DNA from 3 places in the Clostridium aromativorans genome. Region 1 is predicted to be linked to each of the others. Evidence: riboswitches for the same ligand, from Rfam matches in the RefSeq annotation. Region 1 holds a riboswitch; each other region holds the start of a gene.
The links. Region 1 has a riboswitch for cyclic di-AMP ahead of LN736_RS05275 (cell wall hydrolase). Riboswitches for the same ligand answer to the same signal wherever they lie in the genome.

Region 1 (5,625 bases):
CCAGATGACCTATGATGAAATTGCGGCTGTATGTGATGAGGCCCATAGGGCAGGTCTGCTTGTGGCAAGTCACTGCCAGAGCACCAGAGGATTGAAGGAAGCTTTGAGGGCAGGAGTGGATACCATAGAGCACGGTGCTTCCATGGATGATGAAATAATAGAGCTTTTCAAACACAATCCTAAATCCTTGAGAGGCTACAGTGCTCTTATACCTACCTTTGCTCCGGCAATTTATACGTCGGAAATCAGCACTGAGTACACAAAGCTTGATGATGTGCAGTTTGCCAATGGCAGAATTATAAGGGATGAAATGACCAAAGGATTTAAAACTGCTATAGATGAAGGTATAAAAGTTGGACTTGGCACTGATGCAGCCATGCCTTTTGTAACCCACTATAATACCTGGAGAGAACTGCAGCTTCAGGTAAAATACGGCGGAGCCTTAAATGCACAGGCTATATATTTTGCAACTAAATCAAATTCTGAAATTCTGGGAATTGATAAAGAAGTTGGAACCCTTGAGCCTGGAAAATTTGCAGATTTTGTTATCCTGGATGGCAACCCTCTTGAAGATCTGAATTGTTTTGAAAAACCGCTGATGGTGGTTAAACGAGGAAATATTATAGATAATACAAGAGAGTATATAATACCTGAAGTGGAGAAGTTTGTAAAATAGGGTCAGACCCCCTGACAGAAAATGTCAGGGGGTCTGACCCTATTTTAATAAGTAAATACCATCTTGCCATCTCTCAGTGCAATTGGTTTTGACCACAGCCATGTGTTGGTAGTGCTGTCATCAAAATAGTAGAGTGCACCTTTGGTAGGATCGTAGCCGTGAAGCGCATCATAAGCTGCTTTTTTCGATTCCTCCGAGGCGGGTTTGTTTATCCAACCGTTCAATACAGGAGTGAATTGATAGTATCCACCTGATTTTTCATATATTACACCCTTTATAGTGGATGGGTATTTTGGATTGCGGACTCTGTTTAAAACTACAGCAGCCACACCGACCTTAGCTTTATAGGACTCGCTTTGTGCCTCTGCGTTTACCAGCCTTGCAAGTAGATCCAGGTCGCTTTGGCTGTAGGGTACTATAGCGGGAGGAGCTGCTCCTTTGAAGATGTACCCTGAAGGTATATTGAGCACCTGACCCGGATAAATATACTTGTCCACATTAGAGTTGGCGGCAATCAATGTATTTAAAGATATATTGAATTTTTTTGCTATTAAATAGAGAGTATCAGTAGCTTGTACAATATAAGTTTTCGAATTTACCTTTAAAATCTGATTTGGATATATGGTAGTTTGACTTAAATTGTTGTCTCTCATTATCGTATCCACACTGTTCTTGAACAACACGCCTATTTTAAATATAGAATCACCTGATTTTACTGTATAACTTGCTGCATGAACCTGGGTAAAAGATACAGCACAAAGAGATATTGCAAAAAGTATACTCCTCATTTTCTTGAAATGCATATTAGATTATCCCCCTTAATTTTGCCTACGGAGTTAGTTGACGGGTTCGGGACTGTGGGATACCCCTACTTTAAAAGAAAGATTCACCCCTAGATATTATCCCCCGCATTTCATCACTGAAATTTAGGCTTGTCTTGTTTGCTATTCTAACAGTATTTCCAGAAAATATCCATGTAAAATTAGTGGGAAACCTGGTAAATTAAACCAGGTTTTTAACATCTTAACTCTACAACTTAAATTCACCTATTGTCTTTGCAATATTCTGTGCCAGTGCTGCCAGGTTCTGTGATGAATCGGCAATACCTGAAGAGGCCTTGGTGACTTCTTCAACACTGCTCAATATTTCTTCAGATCCGGCAGCAGATTCTTCAGCTGTAGAAGCCGTATTTTCAACAGCTGAATTTATACCTGTCATCATTTCTTTCATTTGTTTTGAAGAAGTGTCCATGTGTTGTGACATGGTATTTATAAAATCAGCATCATTTTCATAGTGCACTCCCGTTTCCATCAGGAGGTTGTAATTGGGCTGGACGCTGTTTGACATGTAATCCAGAATCTCGTTGCCGCTGGAAGATAGATTTTTAAAAGCTGTCTCTACAGAAAGTACCATTTTATTTATACCCTCCACGGTATTGGAGGATTGTTCTGCAAGCTTTCGTATTTCCTCCGCCACTACTGAAAAGCCCTTTCCTGCTTCCCCTGCTCTGGCGGATTCGATGGCGGCATTTAATGCCAGCAGATTAGTCTGTTCTGCTATATTTCCGATTGTTTCCGACATGACTTTGACCTGTGAAACTGCCTCTCCCGCTTTTATAGCTTCTACGATTTTATTTTTTTTCTCATTGTATATGGCCTCTCCCTCTTTTATGCTCTGTGAGGCTTTTTCTTTTATATTTTTAGCACGTTCTTTTATCTCTGAAGAAGTTTTAGACGTCTTTTCAGCATCTCCCAGAAGGATGTCCACACTTTGTGCCATTTTCTGGGAAGATGTGCTTATCTGCTGGGTTACGCTGCTTAGATTTTGAGAACCCGTTGCTATATTTGCCGTAGACTCATTTACAGAATTCATCATTGAGGATATTTCTTCTGTAGATGCGGATAGTTCTTCGCTGGATGCACTCATTTCCTCAATGCTGTTATTTATCTGGCTGATTAAATCCCTTATATTATTTTTTGCATTGTTCAGATTGGTGGCGATATCTCCAATTTCATCTTTGCTGCTGGCCTTTAAAGACTGGCTTAAATCCCCCTTGCTTATTAAATCTGTAAAAGACAGTATCTTGTTGATTCTTTTTATGAGTCCGGCGGTGATCCTGTTGCCTAAAATTATTGCTGCAATTATTCCAATTAGAGTCAGAGCTATAATTGTATAGAAAGAAGTCCTGAATGTATTGTTAATACTTATATACTGCTTTTCGGCCTTTTCGTTTATAATTTTAATCAATTGTTCAATACTTTCAGTGAGTTTGTTTCTATAAGAAGCCGCCTGTTTGTTTAAAGTCATGGCATCATCGTATTTGTCCGAAGCCATGAGGTTTATAATATTATTGCATATGTTCAGCCATTCAGCCCTTTGCTTGTTTAAACTTGCCAACTGAGTTTTTTCCTCCGGTGTAAGATCTGATTTTTCATAAGTACTGATTATATTTGTATTTTGATTTTGTAATTCCTTCATAGCTTCAGCCGTATCTTTTACATTGTTTTTGTCCCTGCTTTCAACTAGATTTATTATCTCGAGGCGAAGCTTCATTGAATTGGCGTCAAATCTGTCTAAATTTTCTATAGATTTCAGATTGGCATTGTACAGTTCGCTGGATTTTTTATTTACCGTGTTTAAATTGATTGTGCCTATCATGCCTATTATTATGATAAACAAAGATGTCACTAGAAATCCTGTTAAAAGTTTTTTACCTATTTTTAGATCCTTGAACCATGTCATATTGATCCTCCTCTTTTTAGTTATGTGCAAAACCATGAACTCGTTTAAGAATACCTTACAACCTCAATTTTATATATGCCGTCTTGATTTTGCAATTAACTTAAATATAATTTAACAATAACTTAACTATAGTACCCATAATCATAACACTTTTAACTTACAAATTACACCTAAATTTTTCATATAACTACAAAAAATACTATAATATAGCTGTAACATAATTTAATTGCCGTAATACTATGTAATAAGAATTGTTTAGCTGTATCAAACCTTTGTTTTTATGTTACATAAAAACAAAGGAGGTGTTATATTGAGAAATTGGTGTATTCATTCCAGAAAAATTCCGATAAGTTTGAGACACTGCAAGTACCTGGGAGAAGGCCATAGTGGGCAGGTATACCTTATGCCCGATGGAAAAGCTTTAAAAATATTTAACAGTTCAGACAGCTGCAGGAATGAATATGATATATTAAAATCGGTAGAAAAAAGCAGGTATTTTCCGAAGGTTTATGAAGTCGGTAAGTATTATATTATAAGAGATTATGTAGGCGGAATGAATGTAGAAAAGTATCTGAAGAAATATGGACTGAGCAGGGAATTTGTCATAAAAGTGGCTGATTTGATAGACGACATGAAAAAGATGGGCTTTAAAAAATTGGAGATCAGGTTTCCCCACCTGTTTGTTCAGGAAGATGGATCTCTCATGGTAATAGACCCCAGAAAAAGCTACGAGCAAAATATACCTTACCCCAAATCCTTCTTGAAGAAGCTGAAAAAAATGGGAATGCTGGAGCAGTTTATAAAGATACTGGATGAAGAGAGGCCCTGCATGAATTGGGGAAAGTATGTGAAAATCAAATAAAAATGGACAAGCAAAGTAGCCGTAATTGCAAAGCATCCTTTGAACTTTTAGGTTAAATGCTGCAGCTGTAGATTATATACTATACCTCTGTTTACTGAATATTTAATGGAGAGTGAATAGTAAATCAGTATTTCTGGTTTTTACCGAAAATTCACCAAAATTCTACACTATTCACTCTGCAGTTTAGATTTGATGTTTGTACTTTATTTTTTCTGTTTATTGAAAAAGAGTTGAAATATTTGGACAAAAATACTAATATACTTGTATGTGATAAAAATTATAAATGAGGGTGTAAATATGAAAGTAATTTTTATTGTTCCGGCAGCAGATATAAGGAGAAATGCCATATATAGGTTTGGCGATAAAATTTATGGGCATTCCAATTCTATTTCAGGGCCGTTGATACTCGGGAGGATATTAAAAGATGCAGGATATGATGTAGAAGTATATGAGGAGCTGTATAAAGACTTGAATTTCAATAAATTTGAAAATGGGGATTTAATAATGCTCTACACCATGACCTCTTCTTCCACAAGAGCATATCACATTGCAGACTATTTTAGAAATGTCAAGCACAAGAGAGTGGTCATAGGGGGTATACATGCTTCCAGCCTGCCTGAAGAGGCCCTGCAGCATGCAGACCAGGTAGTGGTTGGAGAAGGTGAAAGGGTAATTGTAGACGTAGCCAGCGGAAAAATTAAGGACAAGATAGTTTATTCAAAATGCATAGAGAATCTGGATGAGATACCTTTCCCGGATTACAGTCTTTTAAAAACTCCCTGCAGGGCCGCCAATGTCATGACCTCCAGGGGATGCCCTTTTAGCTGCTCTTTTTGTACCACCTCCAGGATGTTTCATCCTTATAGAAAGAGGACTCCTGATAATGTCATAGAAGAGCTGAGGATGTATAAAAACCAGGGATTTAAATATGTAAATTTTGAAGATGACAATTTTACTGCAGACAAAGATAGAGCGAAAGAAATACTTAGAAAGATGATTTCAAATAACCTGGTGTTTAGAGAGACCTTTTTCTTTGGACGGACAGATATGGCAAACGATGAAGAACTGCTTCAGCTCCTTCATGATGCCCACCTGAACAGGGTGCTTATAGGAATTGAATCCCTGAATCAAAAATCCCTGGACAACATAAACAAGAAACAGAAGATTTCCGATATTGAAAAATGTGGTACAGCCCTTGTCAAGCACAAGATAAGACTGATAGCCAGCCTTGTACTGGGGCTTGATGATGACAGTAAAGAGGACATGGAAAGAGGAGAGAAATTCTGTGAGAGGATAAATGCCTATCAGTTCCAGCCGGCAATTTTGACCCCATTTCCCAACACGC
Region 2 (5,625 bases), on a different contig from region 1:
TTACTATGACAAAGATGAAATTGTCATGAAATCTGATGAATGTTGGAAAAATCTAAGTGAAGAACAAAAAGATTCTATTAGAGATTATGCAAGGCACATACCTGATATGCTCTATAAAGTTTATTATGATTTGATTTCAATGTCTGAAAGTGAAAAACCAAAAATTATTGATTTTACGGAAAAAGAGTTGAATATTTTGGGAAAATGTGAGTATGAATATAGACTCTCTGAAAAAGGAAATGCCAATTCTTCAATGGTGTCCTGGGATGAATTGGAGAAAGATGAAAAGAATAAAATAATAGAGTATGTTAAATGCTGGCCCAGGATATTTGCAGATGCAAATTTTAAAATAGAGAGGCTTAAATTTGCCTGTTATTGTGAAGCTCAACTTAAATTCATACATCAGTAGCAGCAGAATATAAATATAAAACAACATGCAGGAAATATTTTTTAAGATGTTACCTGCATGTTGTTTTTTTAATTAAGCCATTGACATGGATTTATTTGTTCTTGCTATGCTGGTATTGTCCTGTTTTCTGTCTGACAGATCCGGCACTGGATTGGGTTGGGATTCGTCACGGTAGTCCTCGCCTTTCTGTCTCTGATGCTGTTCAATTACCATATGACTTGCCACTGAGTTGATATCGTGGTTCACTTTGTTCTGGTAACAGAAGAATTTATGATCTGCAGGAAGCTGGTGGATATTTTTAAAATCTTCATTGTCTGCAGTCAGTTCAATCTGACTGGCAAGAATATTTCGTACATAGTCCCTTGTGTCATGAAACTGAAGCAGTTTTGGGAAAGCTCCTGGTACAACTTGCTGCCACTGTTTATTTTCATATTTGGAAAGAAGTTCAGCTGCCTTGTGCAAATGGGATATTTCCTGCTGAAGATGCATCTCCCAGATTGATTTCACATTGGCATCCACCTCATCCTCATAGAAAGAATAGTAGAGATAACATTCCATGTATTCATGAAGCAAAAGGCTTTCCAGCCATGTACAGTTGGGGTCTATAAGTCCCCCGTATTGGCTTACATGCTGTTCTTCTATCATGGCAATTTCCAGATAGAGCTGACGTCCCAGATCATTATAATATGTGTTTCCCAAATTCATATAGAAATTCATGGTCTGCTGTTCTCCGGCAGTTATGATCATGGTATTCAGCTTTGTACGAATATCTGCCTTTTTAAAGTCCACAAATCTTTTGACTTCCTCTTTAGGACAGCGGTGTTCTGCTATGGTTGGCCGTCCCGGGGTTATGTCTACATATTTTTTCACCAGCTGCTGGGAGGGAATATTTTCATCCAGATCCAACAGGTTGGAATAACGGTATAGATGATCGAAATCCTCCAGCAGTGCGAAATCAAGGCACTGTTTTACATTGGAATCCGGTTCGTTTTGGGCAAGCCAGGCTGTCAGATCCACGGCAACATGTTCGTAGCCAATGGTGGTCTCCAGCTGTGTCTCGTCAATTGGTTTGAGCCAGTTGATGTGTTTTTGCTGCTGCTGCTCAATCCGCCGCAGCATTGCCAGTTCACGGCGCAAATCGTTGTTATTGCAGTGACGATGGAATTGATGGGAGAAAAGAGCTGCTTCAACCTCGATTCCATTCATTAAAATAATACGGATCCTTGTATATGGATCAATAGTCTGCTTTGAATATGATTTTGGGTATATGGTTTTCCAGTCCATGATACCATCTTCCAGGGGCATGGGCTTTTGGTCAAACGGGTTAAACATCAATATCACTCCTTTTTTATTTAGTGTGCTCATTAAATTATCCAAATATGTATGGATTTTAGGATTTTAAAAAAGTTTGGTAAGTGATATTATCATATTTGTACCATTTTGTACCATGAAAAATCGTGAATTATTGAGATTATTTTAAAGGTTTATTTTTATATTTGATTTCATATGCTTATTTGAACAGTGTAATATTGCTCTATAAATTTCAAGTCATATTGATGTTTTTTACCCAGATATTCATGTTCTCAAAACCACCGCATATATTACAATTATTTATGAGCTTTCCTCTAAATGTATAGCCATGTTTGCTGAGTACGAAATTAATACCTGGATGTATTGCTCTGGACAGGCTGTATAAAGTAATAAATTCCATGTTTTTCAGTTCCAATTCAAGGGAATAGATTATATTAGACAGTATACCTTTATTCCTATAATGTGGATGGGTGGCACAGTCGGTTATTTCTGCATTTAAATTTTCTCTATCCAGATCCGCTGAAGCTACACCGATTATTCTGTTATTATTATCCACTGCTACCTTATATAAAACTTTTTTATTTAAAGTGTTTTTCAGATAATCTTCACTGAAAATTTCAGATGGATAGGTGGAAAATGTCCGGGAAAATAATTTTATCATACCCCCTATATCACTTTCTGATGCATTTCTTATGTGGTAGTTGGAATTGTCACTGTTATAGATAAAAGTATCCTTTTTATTTAAGCTCTGCTTTAAAATCAGATCTTCTTTAGAATGTTCATTATAGAGTGTCCTATCTTTGGAGATAAAATAGGACATACAGAATGCATCTTTACCCTTGAAATAACCGTCTATTTTCCCCTCCAAGTGAAAACCTGCTTTGATAAAGTTATCCAGGTTTTCAATATCACAGTTGCATATGATCTTCCCCATATGTTGTTTTGAGGCAAAATGAATAAGTCTTTTTATATTTTGAACGGATATATTGCAAAATTCGATTATTTTTACACGACTGTTGATATAGTCTACAAATATTTTATTCTTACCTATTTTGACATAATAGTTATTTAACTGACAACCGCTTGCCCTCATTATACTGCTTTCTCCTTTCCATTCTGGCATTATTGATTGGTGTTAAGCATATTTTCTCATCTCTGAAGAGTTTTTCTAAGCCTTCATATGGAGTGTTTTTAAATTTTTTACACAGTCCACAATGTTTGCAGTGGCGGTTTTTATCAGATGGTTCGGTATAAGTACACAATACACCTTCATAGTTTCTGAGTATTAATTTTTCAGGTGTTTGTGAGACCAAATACTGGGGACCTATAGGTATTTTTCCGCCGCCGCCTGGAGCGTCAATTACGAAAGTAGGCACTGCAAATCCGGAGGTATGGCCGCGTAAAAGTTCCATGATTTCTATACCGGTTGAAACTGGCGTCCTGAAATGTTCAATACCTTGGGATAGATCACATTGGTATATATAATAAGGTCTTATTCTGTTTTTCACTAATTCCTGTACAAGGTTTCTCATAATATAAGGACAGTCATTGATGTTTTTCAAAAGTACTGACTGGTTTCCAAGTGGAATTCCTGAATCGGCTAGCATCTTGCATGCCAACATTGATTCTTCGGTTATTTCATTTGGGTGGTTGAATTGTGTGTTAATCCAAACTGGGTGATATTTTTTTATGATTCTGCACAGGTTACTGGTTATTCTCTGAGGCATGACAACCGGCACTCTGGTTCCAATTCTTATAACTTCAACGTGGTCTATCCGTTTTATCTCCTTTAATATAAATTCAAGCTTATCATCGGAAATGCATAGGGCATCACCACCGGATATCAATACATCCCTGACTTCGTCATGAGCTTTTACATATTCTATAGCTTTTAGTATATCATTGTTTGATAGAGAATTATCATTGTGCCCTGCAAAGCGTCTTCTTGTACAGTGTCTGCAGTACATAGAACATTTTTCGGTAACAAGGATTAGTACTCTGTCAGGATATCTGTGGGTTAATCCGGGAACAGGGGAATCAAGAGTTTCATGCAATGGGTCATTTATATCACATTTGGATATTTTGGTCTCATCTATGGTGGGAATTGCTTGTCTTCTAATAGGGCAATTGTAGTCATCTGGATCAATCAATGTTGCATAATAAGGAGTTATTGCCATTCTTAGTTTTTTAAGACTAGTTTTTACTCCCTCTCTTTCGTCTTCAGTGAGATCTACTACTTGTTCCAATTCCTCCAGTGTGGTAATTCTATTAGAAATCTGCCATTTCCAACTGTTCCACTCATCTTCTGCAACGTCTTTCCATAATGGTATATTCCAGTATTTCCTTTTCAAACCAAACACTCCTTTTAAAAATTAACAATACAATATAAAAAATTGTCTATGTTATATGGAAGCCAATGAACAATCAAAAAAACAATAAGCTGCAGAGAAGTCTCTGCAGCTTGTAAAGCCGTAAATTCAAAGGTACATTAAAAAATACAAATTCAAGTATACCAAAAACTTCCCTTCAACGCTTGCGAGATTAGCTGACGGATTCGGATCGAAGAAATTAACCCTACCTGCCTAAGCAGGATTCACCCCAAAATTGGTTTTCCCGTTCAAATTGATTAAGCGCTAGTAACATTGTATTATTTCTCATATTTATTGTTATACATACAACCATAACACTTTAACATATGTATGTCAAATGAACAACATTGTTTTTTATCATGCACTTGTAAAACATCTATGTCTATGATATCATATAAATGATTTTAGATTTAAGGAGGGCTGCTTAAAATGCGTATCAGATTCCGATTTTATGCTTTATTTAACTAATTTTATAGTGATTAAAGGCTCTACTTATAAGTGTAGAGTAATCGGGATTGATCTGGCTATTTTTAAGAAACCTTATAAACATATGGATATATGATGGTATATGTATGTAAAAATGTATTAGAAAGGGAAAACGTAAATCCACTCCCTTTTGCGTATATCTAATAGTTACGTATATTCCGTTTACTCAATGCGCAGGTAGCAGGCCTGTGTTTTTTATTTCAATAAAAATGGAGGAATATATATGGAACGGGAGAAAAAAGCTATAATAGCAGGAGCAAATCTTAATAATGATAAGGATTTTGCAAGCCTTATGCAGGAATTATTCAGCCTCGCAGAGGCATGTGATATAGAAGTAGTTGGAGAGGTGACGCAAAAATTAAATAAAGTGAATTCATCTCATTATCTAGGCAGTGGTAAAATTAAGGAAGTATGTGAATTAGTTGATGAGAAAAATGCAGATGTGGTAATTTTTGATGACGAGTTGTCACCTTCTCAAATTCGTAATTTAGAAAAAAGCTTAAATTGCGGTATAATAGATAGAACTTCTTTGATTCTTGATATTTTTGCAAAAAGAGCAAGGACTAGAGAAGCCCAGCTTCAAGTGGAGATAGCAAAACTTCAGTATATGCTCCCGCGATTGATTGGATTTGGGGAATCCATGGATCGTCAAGGAGGGGGATCGTCTCTTAAAAACAGAGGTTCCGGCGAAACAAAATTGGAACTTGACCGTAGAAAAATTGAAAACAGAATCAGTGGCCTGAATAGAGAGCTGGAAGTGCTTGTGTCACAACGTCAAAATCAACGAAAAAAGCGTAAAAGAAGAGATATACCTGTGATTGCTTTAGTGGGATATACTAATGCAGGTAAATCTACGGTTATGAATGCCATGATGGATTTGTTTAATCCGTCAGATGATAAACAGGTTTTTGAAAAGGATATGCTGTTTGCAACATTGCAAACTTCTGTCAGGAGAATTGATCTGCCAGATAATAAGTCCTTTTTATTGACGGATACAGTGGGATTTATCAGTAAATTGCCCCACTACTTAATAAAGGCATTTCGCTCAAC
Region 3 (5,625 bases), on a different contig from region 1:
ACCACAGCAGAATTTGCATTATCAAGATTTCTCTTATAATAGCTCATTCCATTAGTCGCAAGTGCCCCTTCTTCTGAAGCCGCAGATACAACTTCTCCTCCAGGACACATACAAAAACTGTAGACCCCTCTTCCACTTTTAGATTTATATGTAAGCCTATAATCTGCAGGGCCCAATTTAGGATGCCCTGCAAATTTCCCATATTGACTTATATCTATCATGTGCTGTGAATGCTCCACCCTAACACCTACAGCAAAAGCTTTGGGCTCCATGAATACTTTTCTTCTAAAAAGCATTTCATATGTATCTCTAGAACTGTGTCCTATAGCAAGTATTAAATTGCTGCAGGGAATTTCACTTCCATTTACAATTAGACCCTTTAATTTTTTGTTTTCTATCATTAAATCCTCCAGCCTGCTGTTAAATAGTATTTCTCCCCCTAATTTTAATATTTTATTTCTTATATTTTTAACCACAATTTTTAAGTTATCTGTTCCTATATGAGGCTTGCCATCATATGTAATTTCATCAGGGGCACCATATTTCGAAAATGTATCCAAAATAAAATCACATCTTTTATCCTTTATTCTAGTAGTCAATTTGCCATCGGAAAAAGTACCCGCTCCACCCTCTCCGAACTGAACGTTGGATTCTAAATTCAGCTTGCCGGTGGTCCAAAATCTATTTACTGTTTTTGCTCTATCTTCAATTTTTTCCCCTCTTTCTATTATAAGCGGTCTGTATCCTTTTCTTGCCAAAAGAAGGCCTGCAAACATACCTGCAGGCCCCATTCCAACAACTACAGGTCTGGAATCCATTTCCTTTCTCCCCGGAATTATTTTCCATCGTACAGTTCTTCCTTCTATTATTACATCTTTATCCACTGACTTTAATTTTTTTTCTGCTGAGCATACTACTTCTACAGAATAATTAAATTTTATACTGTTCTTTCTTCTGGCATCTATAGATCTTCTCAGTACTCTAAATTTTTCAATATCACTTTTACTTATTCTAAGTTTTTTTGCAGATTTACTTTTCAATTCTTCTAAATTTCCATCTATACCCATAATCAAATTATTAATTCTAATGGCCATTTTGTCCCTCCGACGTTTTTTTACTTATTTCTAAATTCACACTCTGCGGATTTTGAGATACTAATGTCAATCCCTGAGGTAGAGATATCACTACATTGGCGGAGTGAACCCCTTCATCCATCGAATCCGCATCTACAAAGCAAGCTATACTATTTTCATTTAGATTATTTAGAATACTATCAGATCCAGAAACTACTATCGATACACTCCCGCTGCTCAATTTGGCTGTATAATTGTCACTTAAATTCCTAACAAGTATATTCAAATTTAATTGCCTCTGCGATTCCCCATCAACTTTAAATGTACTCGAATTCAATTTTAATTGTATCACTCCATCACTATTTACTAATTTTACCCCTTCTGGAACTACTAACTTGATCTGTGTACTTTCTGCACTTCCTATTTTGCTTAAATCAACAGGCTCTGTATCTATTCCACTTATATTCTTTATCACACTTTCATTGCCAGCTATATCTACCTTATCCGGCACAGCAGTCATCAAATTAGTTTCCGAACCATTTATAGAATTACCACGAACTTTAATATTTACTGGAACGGTTTTTATTTTTCCAATAGGTATGACAACCTTAACAGCAGAAGGACTTATACTGGTATCTTTTATTAAATTTCCAGATACATCTTGAGGTTGAAGCGATAATGTTGTACTTATGTCATTTTGAGCATATTTTAAATCATATATAGCTGCAGCATATTTCACCGCATTTATTGAATCTTGAGCACCGCTTATTTTTGCTTTTTCTGTTTTCAAGACAGGATCTAGAGCATAATATCCTTCTTTGGGTTTTCCTCTTAGTATTATTTTTATGGATACAAATTTTTCCTTTAATTCGTCTAACTGTATTTTTATCCATAAATTTTGATTATTTATTATACTTATATTACTGGGGCTCTTTTTTACAGTTACCGGTATATTATTTTCTCCCTTTTTCATAACATAAGCACTTAAATCCGAGTTCAATTGAAAATCACTGGGCCTTACCGAATATACATCAGAAGCATTTCCTTTTATTACGAGAGATACATTAGGCTGTTCATTACCCACCTGAACAAGCTTTGATTGAGCAAGTACATTTTTATTTACTATAGTTACAGGAACTACAATTTTTCTTTCTGTCATAGGGTTTTCTATATTAAATATATATAACCATAAGATAAATGCAGCAATAACACAGCATACTTTTATTAAGATCTGGTTCTTTTTATTTTCTTCTTCCACTCAATCACCCTCTCTCTCCATGTGAACTTTTTTTGAAATCTTCTTTTCATTATATTAATAAGAATTTTTTTAAGTCTATCCTTAGTATAATTCCTTATTAATTTTCCATTAACGGCAAAAGAGATAGTTCCTGTTTCCTCAGAAACTACTATAATCAGGGCATCAGAATTTTCTGATATACCAAGGGCTGCTCTATGTCTTGTACCTAATTTTTTATTCAATTCATTATTATTTGTAAGAGGCAAAAAACACCCCGCTGACACTATTCTGTCATTTCTTATTATAGTTGCCCCATCATGCAAAGGTGTATTTACTACAAATATATTCTCTAAAAGAGCCGAAGATACTACAGCATCTATTTTAGTCCCTGTATTTATTATATCTTCAAGTCCTGTAATCTGTTCAATTACAATGAGAGCTCCTGTTTTGCTCTTCGATAAATTATCTACAGAATTTACAACTTCTGTTACAACTCTTTCCATTACCTCTTCATCCTGTAATATATGTTTATCATTAAAGGCTGTTCTTCCAAGATGTTCAAGTGCACGGCGAATTTCAGGCTGAAATATAATAACAAAAGAAAGAACACCTATAGTCAGCGTTTTTGTAAGTATCCAGTTAAGCATTACCAAATGAAAAAAGCTGCTTATGGGTATAAGAAATATTATAAGCACAATTCCCTTTAAGAGCTGCTCGGCTCTAGTTTCTTTTATAAGCATATACACTTTATAAAGTATGTATGATACCACTAATATATCCACAATAGACCACAAACTTATATTCCTTACTGAATTAACTATTATTTGCAATAATTCCACCCGTTCCACCGTCCTATAAAAATATCTCTTAATAATTATACACTATTTAATATTGTTTATATCAATACTTTAAAGTATTTTAAAAAAATTTTAATAAAATGTATTTTATTTTAATAAATGGGTACAATATCATTGACCTAAGTTTAAATAAAAAACACGGGGAAACCAGTAATATTGGGGTGAATCGTATTATACGTAGGTTATGCCTTTACCGAACCCGTCAGCTAACCCCGCCGGTAATAAGGAGATGATTTGATTTGAAAAAATTTTTTTATTTTATTATTCTCTTTTTGATGCTATTTATGCCATTACAGAATGTAAGCTCATGTACTCTCAACAATGCAAACTCCACTTTATTTAATGAACAGGAGGAGGTTGTACAGGTATTTAACTACTCTGACCAAAAGATACCTATAACACAAGATGATGTAAATTTAATGGCTAAGGTAGTTTATGCCGAAAGTAATTGTGAACCCTTTGAAGGTAAGGTGGCAGTGGCTTCTGTAATACTCAACAGATTACAATATCCGGAATTCCCAAAAACAGTAAAGGGAGTAGTAACACAAAAAGGAGCTTTTTCCTGTGTCAGAAATGGAACTATAGATGTAGTAGCAAACAAAGATAGTTATAATGCAGTCTTACAGGCATTAAAAGGAGTAGATCCAACTAATAAGTCTATTTTTTTCTATAATCCTAAAATAGCTACATCTCAATGGATGAAAAATATACGCAAAAAAAATGTCAAATCTATAGGAAATCACGTATTTTTTGTAGTAAATTAAATAAAGAGGTGTACTTTTGCAAAATAAACTTGCAGAAGTACACTTTTTTATAAAACTTATTTATTCAATTCACCATTAACTTTTCATTGTAATTTGAAATTATGAATCACTTAAATTATCTAAATACGAAACGGCATTTAACGCCGCTATCTGCCCCTGGCCCACAGCTTTCATGTATTGATAGGGTTTTCCGGCACAATCTCCGGCTGCAAAACACCCTGGTATATTCGTATTCATATTTACGTCTATTTTCACATGATTATCTTGCATAGCAATTCCTGGAACAAGCTGTGCCGGTGAAATACTGTCCTTTAATACAAATACTCCATCTGTAATTATTTCTCTATCCTTCAAAAGTACCTTTTCCACTTTTTCTTTTCCATATATTTCTAGTTCTTTGCCTCTTACTACTTCTATATCCCCATCCAATTTTAATTTATCTCTATACATAGGTACATAATAGACCTTTTTAACCAGTTCATTTACATAGTTAGCCTCTTTCTCAGCTTCTTTGTTATATCCTATAATAGTCACAATCTTTCCCTTATATAGAGGAGCATCACAAGTAGCACAATACCCTACCCCTCTTCCCAAAAACTTCTCCTCTCCCCTTAAAGGTTTAGTATATTCAATACCAGTAGCCAATACAATAGTTTTTGCCTCATACATTTTTTTGTTGACCATAAGGCCGAAATATTCACCCATGGCATATATTTCATTTATTCTCTCTAAAATTATATTTATATTCATAGATTTTATATGTTTCTCAAACTTATCTTTTAGCTGCAGTCCCGTTATATCTGGAAGTCCAAGATAATTTTTGATTTGGGCAGCTTTCACCAGCTTTTCACTAAGTTCCGCATTTCCAAAGAGAATAATATTTTTATTCCTTATCTTAGCATTGATTGCTGCAGAAAGTCCTGCTGGCCCACTGCCCACTATGGCAATATCATATCTAGAATCCACTTGTATACACCTCCTGATCCATTTACCGCTATAATTAAAATGACAAATCAACAGTGTCAATTTGTCATTTTAGCATGTTTAGATTTTTGACAACTATCCACAATTAAACATGTTTTTTCAAAACATCTTTTATAGTATCCTTTGGTCTAAATCCAATAAACTTATCTACTATATTTCCATCTTTAAATACCATGACAGTTGGAATACTGGCAATTTTGAATTGGGCTGCAGTAACTGGGTTTTCATCTACATTCAGCTTAAAAAACTTTGCTTTTCCCTGCATTTCATCTGAAACCTCCTCTATTACAGGTGACAGCATTTTACAAGGTCCACACCAAGAAGCCCAGAAATCAACAACTACAGGAGTAGATGAATTTTTAATTGAGCTGGAAAAATCTGAATCCTTTATTTCTTCTACCATTATTCTTCCTCCTTACAAATTATAGGGATATTTCCCCTAATTATATTTTACCTGAATGATTAGCCACTGTAATTTCTCATTTTTTCTTTAAGGTTGAAAATAGCAGTGCTTCATCAAATTTAGATAACAATTTTATTATTTGTCTAGTAACTAATTTTTAGTCTTTATTTAACCATTTAAAATATCGTCTATTACAGAATTATTGTAAATGGATGTTGGATATTTATTTACTAATTTTTGGGCATAATTTTTGGATATATTCATATTCATACCTTTATATAGAACAGCAAGCCTATACAAAACTGTA

Region 2: it holds a riboswitch for cyclic di-AMP, as region 1 does, so the genes downstream of both, kamA (lysine 2,3-aminomutase) here and LN736_RS05275 (cell wall hydrolase) in region 1, are expected to answer to the same signal.
Region 3: it holds a riboswitch for cyclic di-AMP, as region 1 does, so the genes downstream of both, LN736_RS10620 (cell wall hydrolase) here and LN736_RS05275 (cell wall hydrolase) in region 1, are expected to answer to the same signal.

Annotation. Positions count from the first base shown of each region.
Region 1 is NZ_JAJJPB010000004.1:33,078-38,702, reverse strand. Features, by position in the region: gene LN736_RS05280 (amidohydrolase family protein) at 1-676, shown strand, start outside; gene LN736_RS05275 (cell wall hydrolase) at 721-1,479, opposite strand; cyclic di-AMP (ydaO/yuaA leader) riboswitch at 1,487-1,619, opposite strand; gene LN736_RS05270 (methyl-accepting chemotaxis protein) at 1,706-3,418, opposite strand; gene LN736_RS05265 (protein kinase family protein) at 3,729-4,280, shown strand; gene LN736_RS05260 (B12-binding domain-containing radical SAM protein) at 4,578-5,625, shown strand, end outside.
Region 2 is NZ_JAJJPB010000001.1:168,044-173,668, reverse strand. Features, by position in the region: gene LN736_RS00805 (Ryanodine receptor Ryr) at 1-409, shown strand, start outside; gene LN736_RS00800 (hypothetical protein) at 482-1,741, opposite strand; gene ablB (putative beta-lysine N-acetyltransferase) at 1,953-2,813, opposite strand; gene kamA (lysine 2,3-aminomutase) at 2,785-4,071, opposite strand; cyclic di-AMP (ydaO/yuaA leader) riboswitch at 4,236-4,363, opposite strand; gene hflX (GTPase HflX) at 4,799-5,625, shown strand, end outside.
Region 3 is NZ_JAJJPB010000012.1:75,205-80,829, forward strand. Features, by position in the region: gene LN736_RS10605 (NAD(P)/FAD-dependent oxidoreductase) at 1-1,094, opposite strand, end outside; gene LN736_RS10610 (CdaR family protein) at 1,084-2,331, opposite strand; gene cdaA (diadenylate cyclase CdaA) at 2,298-3,149, opposite strand; cyclic di-AMP (ydaO/yuaA leader) riboswitch at 3,274-3,403, shown strand; gene LN736_RS10620 (cell wall hydrolase) at 3,407-3,931, shown strand; gene LN736_RS10625 (NAD(P)/FAD-dependent oxidoreductase) at 4,031-4,897, opposite strand; gene trxA (thioredoxin) at 5,001-5,318, opposite strand; gene LN736_RS10635 (tetratricopeptide repeat protein) at 5,487-5,625, opposite strand, start outside.